4 regions of the Aeromonas salmonicida genome follow, and region 3 is predicted to be linked to each of the others. Evidence: riboswitches for the same ligand, from Rfam matches in the RefSeq annotation. Region 3 holds a riboswitch; each other region holds the start of a gene.
The links. A riboswitch is a leader RNA that binds a small molecule or an ion and turns the genes downstream of it on or off. The one in region 3 is predicted to bind cyclic di-GMP.
Positions count from the first base shown of each region.

Region 1: another riboswitch for cyclic di-GMP. It lies ahead of ONZ54_RS17735 (glycosyl hydrolase family 18 protein); the one in region 3 lies ahead of ONZ54_RS19980 (hypothetical protein).
Region 2: another riboswitch for cyclic di-GMP. It lies ahead of gbpA (N-acetylglucosamine-binding protein GbpA); the one in region 3 lies ahead of ONZ54_RS19980 (hypothetical protein).
Region 4: another riboswitch for cyclic di-GMP. It lies ahead of ONZ54_RS05030 (glycosyl hydrolase family 18 protein); the one in region 3 lies ahead of ONZ54_RS19980 (hypothetical protein).

Region 1 covers NZ_CP110645.1:3,824,669-3,827,876, reverse strand. Annotated here, with positions in the region: gene ONZ54_RS17740 (hybrid sensor histidine kinase/response regulator) at 1-1,694, shown strand, start outside; cyclic di-GMP riboswitch class I at 1,868-1,955, shown strand; gene ONZ54_RS17735 (glycosyl hydrolase family 18 protein) at 2,067-3,208, shown strand, end outside.
Region 2 covers NZ_CP110645.1:613,655-616,862, reverse strand. Annotated here, with positions in the region: gene ONZ54_RS03065 (methyl-accepting chemotaxis protein) at 1-1,556, shown strand, start outside; cyclic di-GMP riboswitch class I at 1,820-1,905, shown strand; gene gbpA (N-acetylglucosamine-binding protein GbpA) at 1,972-3,208, shown strand, end outside.
Region 3 covers NZ_CP110645.1:4,287,232-4,290,439, reverse strand. Annotated here, with positions in the region: gene ONZ54_RS19985 (collagenase) at 1-944, opposite strand, end outside; gene ONZ54_RS19980 (hypothetical protein) at 1,454-1,786, opposite strand; cyclic di-GMP riboswitch class I at 1,875-1,961, opposite strand; gene ONZ54_RS19975 (fimbrial protein) at 2,884-3,208, shown strand, end outside.
Region 4 covers NZ_CP110645.1:1,009,713-1,012,920, forward strand. Annotated here, with positions in the region: gene ONZ54_RS05025 (ExeM/NucH family extracellular endonuclease) at 1-1,265, opposite strand, end outside; cyclic di-GMP riboswitch class I at 1,562-1,647, shown strand; gene ONZ54_RS05030 (glycosyl hydrolase family 18 protein) at 1,763-3,208, shown strand, end outside.

The sequences.
Region 1 (3,208 bases), 460 kb from region 3:
CCCTGCAAGGGCGCAACATGCAGCTCGAGGAGATCGCCACCATAGTGGACGAAGCCTCCGACGTGTTTCGCTTCAACCGCGGCCTGCTGCAGGGAGCCATAGAGCACATGGGGCAGGGGATCTCCGTGGTGGACAGAGAGCTCAAGCTGGTGGCCTGGAACCGGCGCTACATAGAGCTGTTCCACTACCCGCCCGGCCTCATCCAGATGGGGCGATCCATCGAGGAGATCATCCGTTACAACGCCGAGCAGGGGCTGTGCGGCCCGGGAGATATCGAGGCCCAGGTGGCACGGCGGGTCGCCTTCATGCAGCGCGGCAGCCCCCACATCTCGGCGCGGGAGCGACCCGATGGCCGGGTGATCGAGATGCAGGGCAACCCCATGCCGGCCGGCGGTTTCGTCATGACCTTTACCGACATCACCCCGTTTCGCGACGCCGAACGGGTGCTGCGGGAAGCCAACGAACACCTGGAGGCGCGGGTGGCCGAGCGTACCCACGAGCTGTCGGAGCTCAACCGCCAACTGCTGCTGGTGAACCAGCAGGTGGAGCGGGCCAACCACTCCAAGAGCCGCTTCCTGGCGGCGGTGAGCCACGATCTGACCCAGCCCCTCAACGCCGCCAAGCTGTTTACCTCTTCCCTGCTGGAGATGCTGCCGCCCCGGGATGAGACGGCCCGCATCGCCCGTCACATCGACGATGCGCTGGGGGCGACCGAGGATCTCATCACGGATCTGCTCGACATCTCGCGGCTCGAGGCGGGCAAGTTCAAGGCCAAAAAGCTCGATTTCGCCCTGCACGACGTGTTCGACAACCTCAAGGCGGAGTTCGGGGTGCTGGCCCAGGCGGGGGGCATTCAGTTCTCGGTGGTGGAGAGCAAGCTGGCTGTGTACAGCGACGTGCGTCTGTTGCGACGGGTGCTGCAAAACTTCCTCACCAATGCGTTTCGCTACAACCCGGGCGGCCGTGTGCTGCTCGGTTGTCGCCGTCTGGGGGACAAGGTGCGCATTGAGGTGTGGGACAACGGTCCCGGCATACCGCTCGACAAGCAGGAAGCGATTTTCGACGAATTTTCCCGCCTCGATCACTCCCGCACCGCCAAGGAGCAGGGATTGGGTCTGGGGCTCGCCATCGCCCGCGGCATCGCCCTGGTGCTGGGCCACAACCTGACCCTGCGCAGCTGGCCGGGGGCGGGATCCGTGTTTGCCATCACCCTCAATCTGGCGACCCGCCCTGTTGCAACGACGCAAGTGGCGGCGCCCGCCCTGCGGGACAGCCAACTGGAAGGCGTTCGGGTGCTTTGCATCGACAACGAGGGCGACATTCTCATCGCCATGCACTCCCTGCTGGGGCGCTGGGGCTGCGAGGTGGTGTGTGCCCAGAGCCAGGCTCAGGCGGAGGATCTCATCGCCGGCGGTTTCCTGCCGCAGCTGGTGCTCTCCGATTACCACCTGGATGACGGCAAGACAGGGTTGCAGGCCCTGCACATGCTGCGCCTCGCCCATGGCAACGACATTGGCGGCATCATCATCAGTGCGGATCGCAAGAGCGAGTTGCAGGCGCAGATCCGTGAACACGGCTACGGCTACATCAGCAAACCGGTCAAACCGCTCAAGTTGCGTGCGCTGATGAACAGCATATTGCGGCCTGCCAAACTTGATGATGATCACGAAACAAGTAATTCGTCTGATTTTTAATCTCAGCCCCGAGACGTCAAGATCGGCGCTTTCTTACACAACAAAGCGTCTTTTCTTCTCGTTTGGGGCTATTTTCCGATAAAAAGTGGCTTATTAATAACCTGCCAGGGGTTTGCCCTTCCTCGTTTAACTCCTTATATTCAACCGGCGATTATTTTTTGTCGCAAATCAAGTTGTGCAAAAGGCAAACCGGACGAAAGTCCGGGACGCAAAGCTTCCGGTCTAAGGGTCAGCAGTACCTAAGATAGCGGGGCCACCACAGGTTGTTTCGTCCATGGGCCAAGCCATGGCGCGATGTTGTCTGCGTTACCTGTCTGGTTGGCGTTGCCTTTTTCGTTGTTAATTCCAAGAACGAAATAAGGATATTCAACTATGTTAAGTCCAAAACCCTCAGTACTGGCGTTGTTGGTCGGGGGTCTGTGTGCCTCCTCTGCCTTCGCTGCCGCCCCCGGCAAACCCACCATCGGCTGGGGCGAAACCAAGTTCGCCATCGTCGAAGTCGATCAAGCCGCCACCTCCTACAACAAACTGGTCAAGGTACATGCCGATGGTGCGCCGGTCAGTGTGAGCTGGAATCTCTGGTCCGGTGATGTCGGCCAGACCGCCAAGGTACTGCTCGATGGCCAGGAGGTGTGGTCCGGCGCCGCGTCAGCCTCCGGCACCGCCAACTTCAAGGTGACCAAGGGGGGCCGCTACCAGATGCAGGTGGCCCTGTGCAATGCCGATGGTTGCACTCTCTCCGACAAGAAAGAAATTCTGGTGGCCGACACCGATGGCAGCCATCTGGTGCCGCTCAAGGCACCGTTGCAGGAGAACAACAAACCTTACGCCAACAAATCCGGCAAGGTGGTGGGGGCCTACTATGTGGAGTGGGGCGTCTATGGCCGCAAGTTCACCGTGGACAAGGTCCCGGCCCAGAACCTGACTCACATTCTTTACGGCTTTACCCCCATCTGTGGTGGCAATGGCATCAACGACAGTCTCAAGTCCATCTCCGGCAGTTTCGAGGCGCTGCAACGCTCCTGCGCTGGGCGGGAGGACTTCAAGGTCTCCATCCACGATCCCTGGGCTGCCATCCAGATGGGGCAGGGCAATCTCACCGCTTATGACGAGCCCTACAAGGGCAACTTTGGCAACCTGATGGCGCTCAAGAAGGCCTATCCGGACCTGAAAATTCTCCCCTCCATCGGCGGCTGGACCCTCTCCGACCCCTTCTTCTTCTTTGGTGACAAGACCAAGCGCGACACCTTCGTCGCCTCGGTGAAAGAGTACCTGCAAACCTGGAAATTCTTCGACGGGGTGGACATCGACTGGGAGTTCCCGGGTGGCCAGGGAGCCAACCCGGATCTTGGCAATGCCTCCGATGGCGAGACCTATGTGCTCTTGATGAAGGAGCTGCGCGCCATGCTCGACGAGCTGAGCGCAGAGACGGGCCGCACCTACGAGCTCACCTCCGCCATCAGTGCTGGCGATGACAAGATTGCCAAGGTGGATTATCGCGCCGCCCAGCAATA
Region 2 (3,208 bases), 1.2 Mb from region 3:
AGGCCGTGCTGGATCTCGCCATGAGCCGCATCCAGTCACTCGCCACCACCTTGCCCGCTGCACAGGCTCAGGCAGAAGCCAAGGCCATGCTCAACAGCATGCGCTTCGATGGCGACAACTATCTGTTCGTACTCGATGAAACTCGCCACGTTGTGGTACACCCCGTCAAACCGGAACTGGTTGGCCAGCAGATGGGCCAGAGCGGCACCGAGACAGCCGGGGATCACTGGCAACGCATGGTGGAACTCGGCAAGGGGGGCCAGCATGGCCGCCTTGAATACCAGTGGATAGGACCCTCCGGTGATGCCGCCCAGAAGATGTCGCTGGTCGCCGGCTATCAGCCCTGGGGCTGGATCCTGGGCTCGGGCGTACTGCTGCAGGACATTCAGGCCACCATCTGGTCCCAGTACCAGCTGATGGGCGGCGCCACCCTGTTGGTGATCCTGCTGATGGGGCTGCTGGGGTTTGCCATCAGCCGCTCCATCGTCAATCCCCTGGCCGAGATCAAGCGAGCCATGCAGCAGGTGGCGGCCGGGGATCTGGTGATCAGCATACCGGTACACGGCAAGGATGAAATGGGGGTCGTCGCCGCCTGTACCAACCAGGGGCTCGACGCCATTCGTCACGCCCTGATCGAGGCCAGCCAGGGGGCCCGCAACGTGGCAGATGCCGCCCTGCGGATCGCCTCCTCGGCAGAGGAGACCAATCAGGCGGTCAACAGCCAGCGGGATCAACTCTCCCAGCTCGCCACCGCCATGAACGAGATGAGCGCCACCATTGCCGATGTGGCGGGTCACGCCGAAAATACCGCCCGGGATACCCAGGAAGCCACCAGCGAGGCCGGGCTGGGCAACCGTGACGTGCATGCCAGTGTCAATGGCATACAGGCGCTGGCCACCGAGGTGGAACAGGCCACCCAGCAGGTCAATCAGCTCAAGGAGGGAGTGATGCAGATAAGCGAGGTGACAGCCGTCATCAGCGCCATCTCCGAGCAGACCAACCTGCTGGCCCTCAACGCCGCCATTGAAGCAGCCAGGGCCGGGGAACAGGGACGCGGCTTTGCCGTGGTCGCCGACGAGGTACGCCAGCTGGCGAGCCGCACCCGCCAGTCCACCGAGGAGATACAGAGCACCATAGCCCAATTGCAGCAGCGGGCAGTGACCGCCGCCAGTGCCATGGATGCCAGCCGCAAGCTGGCGGAGAGCAGCGTCAGCCAGTCCGAAAAGGCAGGGCAGGATCTCTCCCTCATCGTCAACCACATCCAGCATGTGAGCGACATGGCGATCCAGATAGCCACTGCGGCGGAACAGCAGAGCGTGGTGGCCGAGGATATGAACCGCAACGTCAGTGGCATCAATGATTCGGCACAGGAGATGTCACAATCCGCCACCTATCTGGCGAAAGAGAGCGAGCTGCTGGCAGACCTCTCCCGCAGTCTGGATGAGCGGCTGTCGGTGTTCAAACTGGGCACTGCCATCGATCAGACCCTGGCACAGCGGCTGGCCCCGCTGCATCAGCAATCACATCAGGCCGAACGCCCCCGCGCTCGCCACTGATCCGTCTTGCTCTGTCGCAATTCATCCTCTGCCAGCCCGCTGGCAGAGGATTTTTTCATTGATGAAAAATGTCGAATTTTTGCATTTTATCGACATGATGGGCGACATTCAGCTTAGCTTGCCGATTAAATACACCATTAAAAACATAACGTTAAGTTTTAGCTCTACTCCGATGAGTCAAGCTGTAAACATTTACACTTAATTAACTAATCAAAATTAGTCATGATGGTAGTGTCGCAAGACGCGACACCATGACCCTTTATGTAGTCATTTGGCAAACTGGTTGAAAGGCCAGGACGCAAAGCCTCCGGTCTAAAGACATGTCGTCCAGGATAGCGGGGTTGCCACACTCAGGTGTGTATCGGGGAACTCCCCTGCCAACTTGACTGCCCACATCTATCGAACAGAGGAATGTATGGCAGCAAAAATCCAACTCAATCACGTCGCGGCAGCGCTGGCGCTGCTGGCCAGTGGTGGCGTACTCGCCCACGGCTACATCAGCCAGCCCGAGAGCCGCAACTACCTGTGCAACAAAGGTGGCAACAGCCAGTGTGGCGCTGTGCAATGGGAACCCCAGAGCGTGGAGGGCCCCTCCGGCTTCCCGCAATCAGGCCCTCAGGATGGTCAGATTGCCTCGGCGGGCAGCTCCCGCTGGAGTGAGCTGAACGCCCAGACCAGCGATCGCTGGACCAGGCGTGAAGTACAGGCCGGGCCATTCGCCATCAGCTGGACCTTCACCGCCAACCATGTCACCCGCAACTGGCGTTACTACCTCACCAAACAGGACTGGAACCCGAACCAGCCGCTGACCCGTGCCGCCTTCGATCTCACCCCTTTCTGCGTGGTGGATGGCAACATGGTACAGCCGCCCAAGCAGGTCACTCACAACTGCAACCTGCCGGAGCGCACCGGTTATCAGCTGATCCTGGGGGTGTGGGAAGTGGGTGATACCAGCAACAGCTTCTACAACCTGATCGATGCCAACTTCAAGGGAGGCACTCAGCCCCCCTTGAGCTGGAGCCAGGGGGGCACCATTTATCCCTCCACCGATCTGGCGGCCGGTGACAAGGCCAGAGCTCTGGTGTTCGACGCCAATGGCGTGCGCCCCGATCTGCAAACCGAGTTGACCATCACCACCACGGAGCAGGGCCAGAAAAACAACTGGGCTCATGCCCTGGCCAGCAAGATCAATACGGAGCAGAGCCAGATCCGCGCCGGTCAGCAGAACGCCGACAATCAGTTCAACCCCGTCTACGGCCAGAACCCCGTCTACCTCAAGGCAGGCAGCGCACTGGAACGGGTCGAGATCCAGCTCGAACAGCTGCAACCGCCGGTGGGCAACGACATCAGCGTGAGCGGTCTGGAGAGCGAATACCTGCTCGACGACGGCAAGGTGACCCTCGACTTCACCATCACTGCCCAGGGGGATCTGACTGTCACCAACACCTTGTATGACCATGGTGGTGTGGCCAGGGGCCAGTCTGCCGCCGACATCAAGGACAGCAGCCAGAGCTTCACCATGCCGCTCACCGGGCTCAGCGCAGGTCACCACCAACTGGTGATCGAGGCCAAGCCAAAGGCGGGTGGCGAAGCCCTGCAGCAGACCCTGGACCTGATGCTCAAGGACTCGGCAGGTGGCGGTGACTACCAGT
Region 3 (3,208 bases):
TGCTCCTCCTTGCTGGCCAGCACTATGGGGCGATTGAGCACCCGGCTCTCTTGCCACTCGTCGGTTTCCGGCAGTGTCTGCCATTCGCTGCCACCGACCGGGTATTGATAGCCGGTGTCTTTCAGTACTACCTGCACCTCGCTGCCGGCGGGCAGGGTCTGGCGGCAAACCCGATAGCTGATGGTCTTGTCCCCTTCCTGGCGGGTCTGGGGTTCATCGCACTCCTGCTGGGTTTTGGTTTCATCCAGCTGCCAGCTGTACTTGCGCCATACGTGGATCTCGCTCACCTGGCTGGCAGCCTGACTGCCTGGCACGGGTTGCAGGCGGAAGAAGATCTGCTCGAGGCGGCCATCCCGCTCGTTGGGGGTCTCTTCCAGCACGCTGAGTTGCTGCCAGTTTTGCGGCTGATATTGCCAAACCTGCTCGGCGCAGCGGCCCTGGGCGTTGAGCTCGCAGCGATCCAGCTCCTGCTCGCTGTGACCCAGTATGATGCGCTCGACCAGCGGCATACGATCCTGGCGCGGTGCGGTCGGGGTGCCGATCAATGGCTCCCAGCGGCCCTGCTCCATGCCGTAACCATAGTCATAGCTGCTGGCCGGGATGGCCTTGCCTGCCGGCACCACCTGCTCGCAGCTGAGGTAACGGATCTGCCAGCCCTGCTCAATCCTGAGCTGCGGCTCGCCGCAGACTTGCTCCGCCAGAGCACTGAGGTCGCTATCGTTCCAGTCGAAGCGGCGATAGACGCGCAGTTGCTGATAGGGGGCATCGTCATTGCGGGCGCTGAGCTCGTAGGTGACTTCGGTGACGCGATCGCTCAGCTGGCGGCTCGATTCACCGTTCAGCCGGTATGCTTGCCAGTCGGTGGGGGAGTAATTGGCCAGCGCCGAGGTGGCGAGCAGGCCCGGTGCTGCCAGAAGCAGCAACCTTGTACCCAGATTGTTCATTTTTATCCCTTTGGATGAGAGTCTGCGTGGTTATCGCGGGCAATGTACTAAGTTCCAAAAGGGTATCAACTCACCAATCAGGCCATATAAATCATTTATTTAGCATCTATCAAAACACATTGAGTCTCATTGGGGGCTGCAGTGATAGCAAGGACTCATCTGCCATCTGGGGGGGATCTAAGCCTCCACGCTGTGAATGTGATCCAGCTCTCGTTTGAGGTTTGCTGTGCCGTGGGCAGGTGTGCCTCATGTCCGAATGGTATGGAGGCTCTGTGCTGGCGATCGCCAGGCGTTTATGTGGTCATGATGCTGTGACCCAGGAAAGGGTGGATAGGGAAGGGGAACAGGTCGAGAGGACGCGGAGCAGAGGGGCAACCGAGACTGACAAGAGGGACGCGACACAAAGGCAACAGAGGTTGCTTTGCCAGTGGCCAAGACAGGCTGCCGACAAACCAATCGGTATGCCGGCCCTGATCCTCAAGCAATCCTGAGCCAGGCTCAGGAGGAAACTAGAGGTAACTGACGGTCACTATGGCCATGCTATTGCTGCCTTCTGACAGCTTGTAATTCAGGGTGCCATTGATGGCGTTGAGGCTGCCAGTTTGTCGCAGGCTGGCCAAATCCAGGGTTTGGCGCTGTGCGCCGGAATAGCAGGTCACGCTGTTGTCAGAAAAGTCACAGGGTGATTCATAAATGGTACCAGTCAGGGTCACTGTGCCATCGTAAGCCGACGCGGTAGCGGGCAACAGTGCAGCACCAAGCAGCAAGGCGGTGGCGGCTGAGGAGGCGCAACGGATAATGCTTTTGCGGACAGAACCGGTGGAGGGGATGCAAGTGTTCATTTTATGTCCTTTTCGTCACATGTCGTTGTACGAAAAGGGCAACGCAATCAAAGAGAATGGCATTCAGATCATGACATCACTCTTCTCAGTTGGCAGCTCCGCTGTCTTAGGTATCTACACCCTTAGACCGGTGGCTTTGCGTCCCGACCTTTCGATCGGTTTGCCCTTTACTCTATGTCCGGATGATAACACCCCACTTTGAGAAATCAATCGCTATAAAAAAAGATGGGATATAAGTCACACCTCACAAGTGTCGATTAGTATTGGTGGGGAAATATGCCGGTCCCATATTGATGATATTTTATTTCCTTCCAATTAAATTTATTATTATGAATGCCTGTGAAGAGTGAGCCAACAACTGCGGATGTTTTAAAGCCAATGTTATTTGACATGGAAACTTTGAATGTTATCCCTGCCGTGAGAGCAAGGTGTGACCTCTTGTGCATCACAGGCAGCTTCAGATAATCCTGATTGCCTGATTGCCTGATTGCCTGATTGCCTGATTGCCTGATTGCCTGATTGCCTGATTGCCTGATTGCCTGATTGCCTGATTGCCTGAACGTGATCAGAAACATGGCCAGGAGAGTATATTTATCGTGCTCAATGTTGGTTTTTTGTTAATTTGGTTTGTGGTGTGATTAGGTTATTGGTTAATTTAATATCGCCAATGTTCAATACAGTGCTGATAATGGTGTTTTGTTATTTCAATGTGTTCCGTTGCGATTGTAAGTGTATGATTTTAAAGTGTTTAAAAAAAGATTTATAAAAATCAAAATGTATTTGATGTGCATCAAATACGTCGTTAATTTGTTTCCCAAGCAAAGGTTGAAAGCAGTATTTCTACACGGCTTACATGGATATGTATTCGTGCAGATATAAAAGGTAGCGGGAACTGCCTTTGATACGGTCTTCTGCCTTGGCTTGATAAAATTGGACATACACAGAGCAACTGATTGTCTGGCTCATATCTTCACCGGCTTAATGAAGAAAAAGTCATGCAAGAGTAGCTGTGTGGCATATCGTCTCATTATTTAACACTGTGACTCCAGCATGGTTTAGGTAATGAGATAAAACACACGTTAATGTAGGTATAAAGAATGAACGCTAATAAAATTTTGGTTGCTATGGGTGTTGGTTCCATGCTGCTGTGCGGCTCTGCTGTTGCTGCCGGCGGTGCTGGTTCAGGTAAAGTCACCTTTAACGGTGAAATTATCAATGCCCCTTGCTCCGTTGCTCCCGAGTCTGTTGACCAGGTTGTTGAAATGGGCCAGATCAGCACCAAAGAGCTGGTCAAAGGTGGTGAGTCCAACTCCAAGCCGTTCAGCATCAAACTGCTGAACTGTGAAATCACTCCTGATGAAGATGCTGTAAAAGTCACCTTCAGTGGCATCAAAGATAGTATTGATCCGAGCCTGCTGATTA
Region 4 (3,208 bases), 1.6 Mb from region 3:
AGGGCCACGAAGGCGTACTGTTTGTCGGCTTCCTTCTGTTGGGCGTTGAGGCTTTGCACCAGATCACTGATGGCTGAGTGGCTGTCAAAGCCGTTGTTCTCCATCTCCATCAGGCCGAGCAGATCGGCATCCATCTCAGTGATGGCGTTGACTATCTTGGCGCGCTGTTTCTGGAAGTCCTCCAGGTTTTTGGCGCCGCGGTTGCAGCCCTTGGCGCTGTCCGCATCCGCCTGATCCTTGCACAGCACATTGAGGCCCCCCCCCACGCTGGAGTGGCTGGTGAAGTAGTTGAGCACGTTGAAGCTGCCGATACGCAAATCGGTGCCATCGGCACGGGCCGGTGCGCTCTGGCGATCGTTATCGCCGGTGCGCAGCAGATCGCCGGCGGTGATCACCTGATCCTGCGGCACTATCAACCGGTATTCGTTGTAGCTGTAGCCCACCAGCGCATCCAGATTGACCGGGGCATCGCCGATGCGCAGATAACCCTGCTCCGGATCCCAGCCTGGCAGCCAGGGCAGTTTGCCATCGGCGGCCTTGAAGTCAGACTCGAGGAATACCCGGTTGCGGGCGTTGGCCCTGGCCAGCGCCTTTGCTTCCTTGCTGTCGGCGGCATGCAGCTGGGTCGGCTTCATCAGCGGTGCCTGGTGTGACAGCACCAGATTGTTGCGTTTGGCGGCGTAGTCATAGCTGAAGTTGCGGCTTACCTTGAGCGCGCTGTCAGCATCGAGGCGTACCCGCATCCCTTCGTGACGCTCCAGCGCCCGGGCCAGGGTCTCGTTTTCCAGTACCCGCAGCGGCACGGCGGCAGGCACAGAGCCCTGAGCGAGAACCTGCAGACGCGGGGCGCTGCTGTCAACGACCGGCTTGAGCTGGGTGTGGTTGTAGTACTCCTCGACCTTGGCCTCCAGACAGACTTCGGCACCCGGCTTGATGTCCGGGTACTTGCTGGCGAAGTTTTTGTCGTTGAGGTAGACGAAGATGCCATCCGACGTCTGGGGATTGTCATCCCCTTGCAGATCCTGCAGGTAGAAACCCTTGTTGAGACTCTCACCAAGTGCCGTGACCACCGCCTTGACCGTGACGCTCTGCGCACTTTCGAACTTGCCATCGGGGATGAGGGGACTCTTGCCACCAATGCCCTGAATGACGGGGATGGGGGTGAGGGCACTGTCAGCCGGGCAGCTGAAGCTGGCGGCATGGACGGACGGGGACGCGAGTGCAAACCCCACGGCCAGCGACAGCAGGGTACGTGTTCTTTTCATAACGGTTCCTTTTTTATTTTTTGCCAGTGTTTCCATAGCCTTGGCACCTTGACCAAGGGCGCGCATTGTCACATTTCTGGCACGTCATACCAGTGAGCCAACGCACATTACCGGGATGCAAATGAGGGCAGTGCTGGTTTTTTTGACCTGACTAACATTATGAAATTAATGACAAAATCATTAATTCACTGTTCTCGGGAAAGTGTGATCTGGCTTGCATCCACATATTTTTCTTCGAGAATGAAGATTGAGACTCTGCTGGTTGATTCCTATACTCGGCTTGTTCCTCACGGAACCCAGGTAAAGGGCAAACCGGTCGAAATGCCGGGACGCAATGCCTCCGGTCTCCAGATCAGTCGATCCAGATAGCGGGGCTTCCCAGGGTGAAGGTGGTGTTTGTGGCACGTCCATTGCCAGTTGTCTGCTCCCATCACGCCGGTTGCGCTTGTTCTTTGCCCTGGTGACCAATGCCAAGACAAAACAAGGAAGATAACAATATGCAACAGACCTTAAGGCCCAGCAGGCTTGCCATGCTGGTGGCCCTGGCTGCCATGCCCGCTTGGGCACAAGCCGCTTATCCCGCCTATCAGGCCGGCACCGCTTACAAGGCTGGTGATGTGGTCAGCAACGCAGGCGCTCTCTACGAATGCAAAGAATTTCCCTACTCCGGCTGGTGCGGGGCATCCCCCTATCACTATGCCCCCGGTGTGGGTGCTGTCTGGGCCGATGCCTGGAAGCTGTTCAACGACGGCGGCACGACTCCGGGCCTTGGGCTGGCAATCAGTTCGCCCGCTCTTGGTAGCGCTTTCAACGAAGGTGTACCCGTGGCCCTTGCGGTCACCCTGAGCGGCAACAGCAGCGCCCTGGTCAAGGTCGAGTATCTGATCGATGGTCAGCCGGTGGCGGTGAGCAGCGGGGCCCCCTGGTCGGCCAGCTGGGTCGCTACCGGTGTCGGCCCCCATCAACTCAAATCTCGTGGGTTGGACAAGGATGGCACTGTGCTGAGCGAGGCGGATGCCAGCTTCAGCGTCAACGCCGTGGTCGCGCCAGAGGCGCCCGGGGTGAGCATCAGCAGCCCGGCCAACGGCGCCAAGGTAACCCTGGGGCGCAGCGTGGCGGTCAGTGGCAATGTGACCGATGCCAACAATGACGTGGCCAGGGTCGAGCTCTACGTAGATGGCAAGAAGGTGGGCGAAGATACCAGCGCCCCCTGGCAGGTGAGCTGGACGCCCCAGAGCAAGGGGGCTGCCGCCCTCAAGCTGGTAGCGACCGACAAGGAAAATCTGGTGGGCGAGTCTGCCCAGGTCGATGTGCAGGTGGAAGAGGCGGCGCTGCCGCCCACAGGTGGCAACCTCTCTTGTGACATTCGCCAGATCTATCGCCCGGACGGTTACGAGTGCATGGGGGATGACCACGCCCGCCGGGTGATCGGTTACTTCACCTCCTGGCGCACTGGCAAGAATGGCCTGCCCGCCTACCTGGTGAACGACATCCCCTGGGACAAGCTCACCCACATCAACTACGCCTTCGCGGCGGTGGACGAGCAGAGTCACCAGATCAAGGTGGATGATGCAGCCACCAAGCTGACCTGGGATGGGGTGCCGGGCGCCGAGATGGATCCCGAATTCGCCTATCAGGGCCACTTCAACCTGATCTCCAAGTACAAGAAGCAGTATCCGGACGTGAAGACCCTTATCTCGGTCGGAGGCTGGGCCGATACCCGCGGCTTCTACACCGCCACCACCAAGGGCGACTGCTCGGTCAATACAGCCGGCATCAACGCCTTTGCCGATTCGGCGGTGAGCTTTATCCGCCAGTACGGTTTCGATGGGGTGGATGTGGACTACGAGTACCCCACCTCCATGAAGGATGCGGGCAACCCCAACGACTTCCCGCTCTCCAACCAGTGCCGTGCCAAGCTGTTTGCCAACTACGAGGTGCTG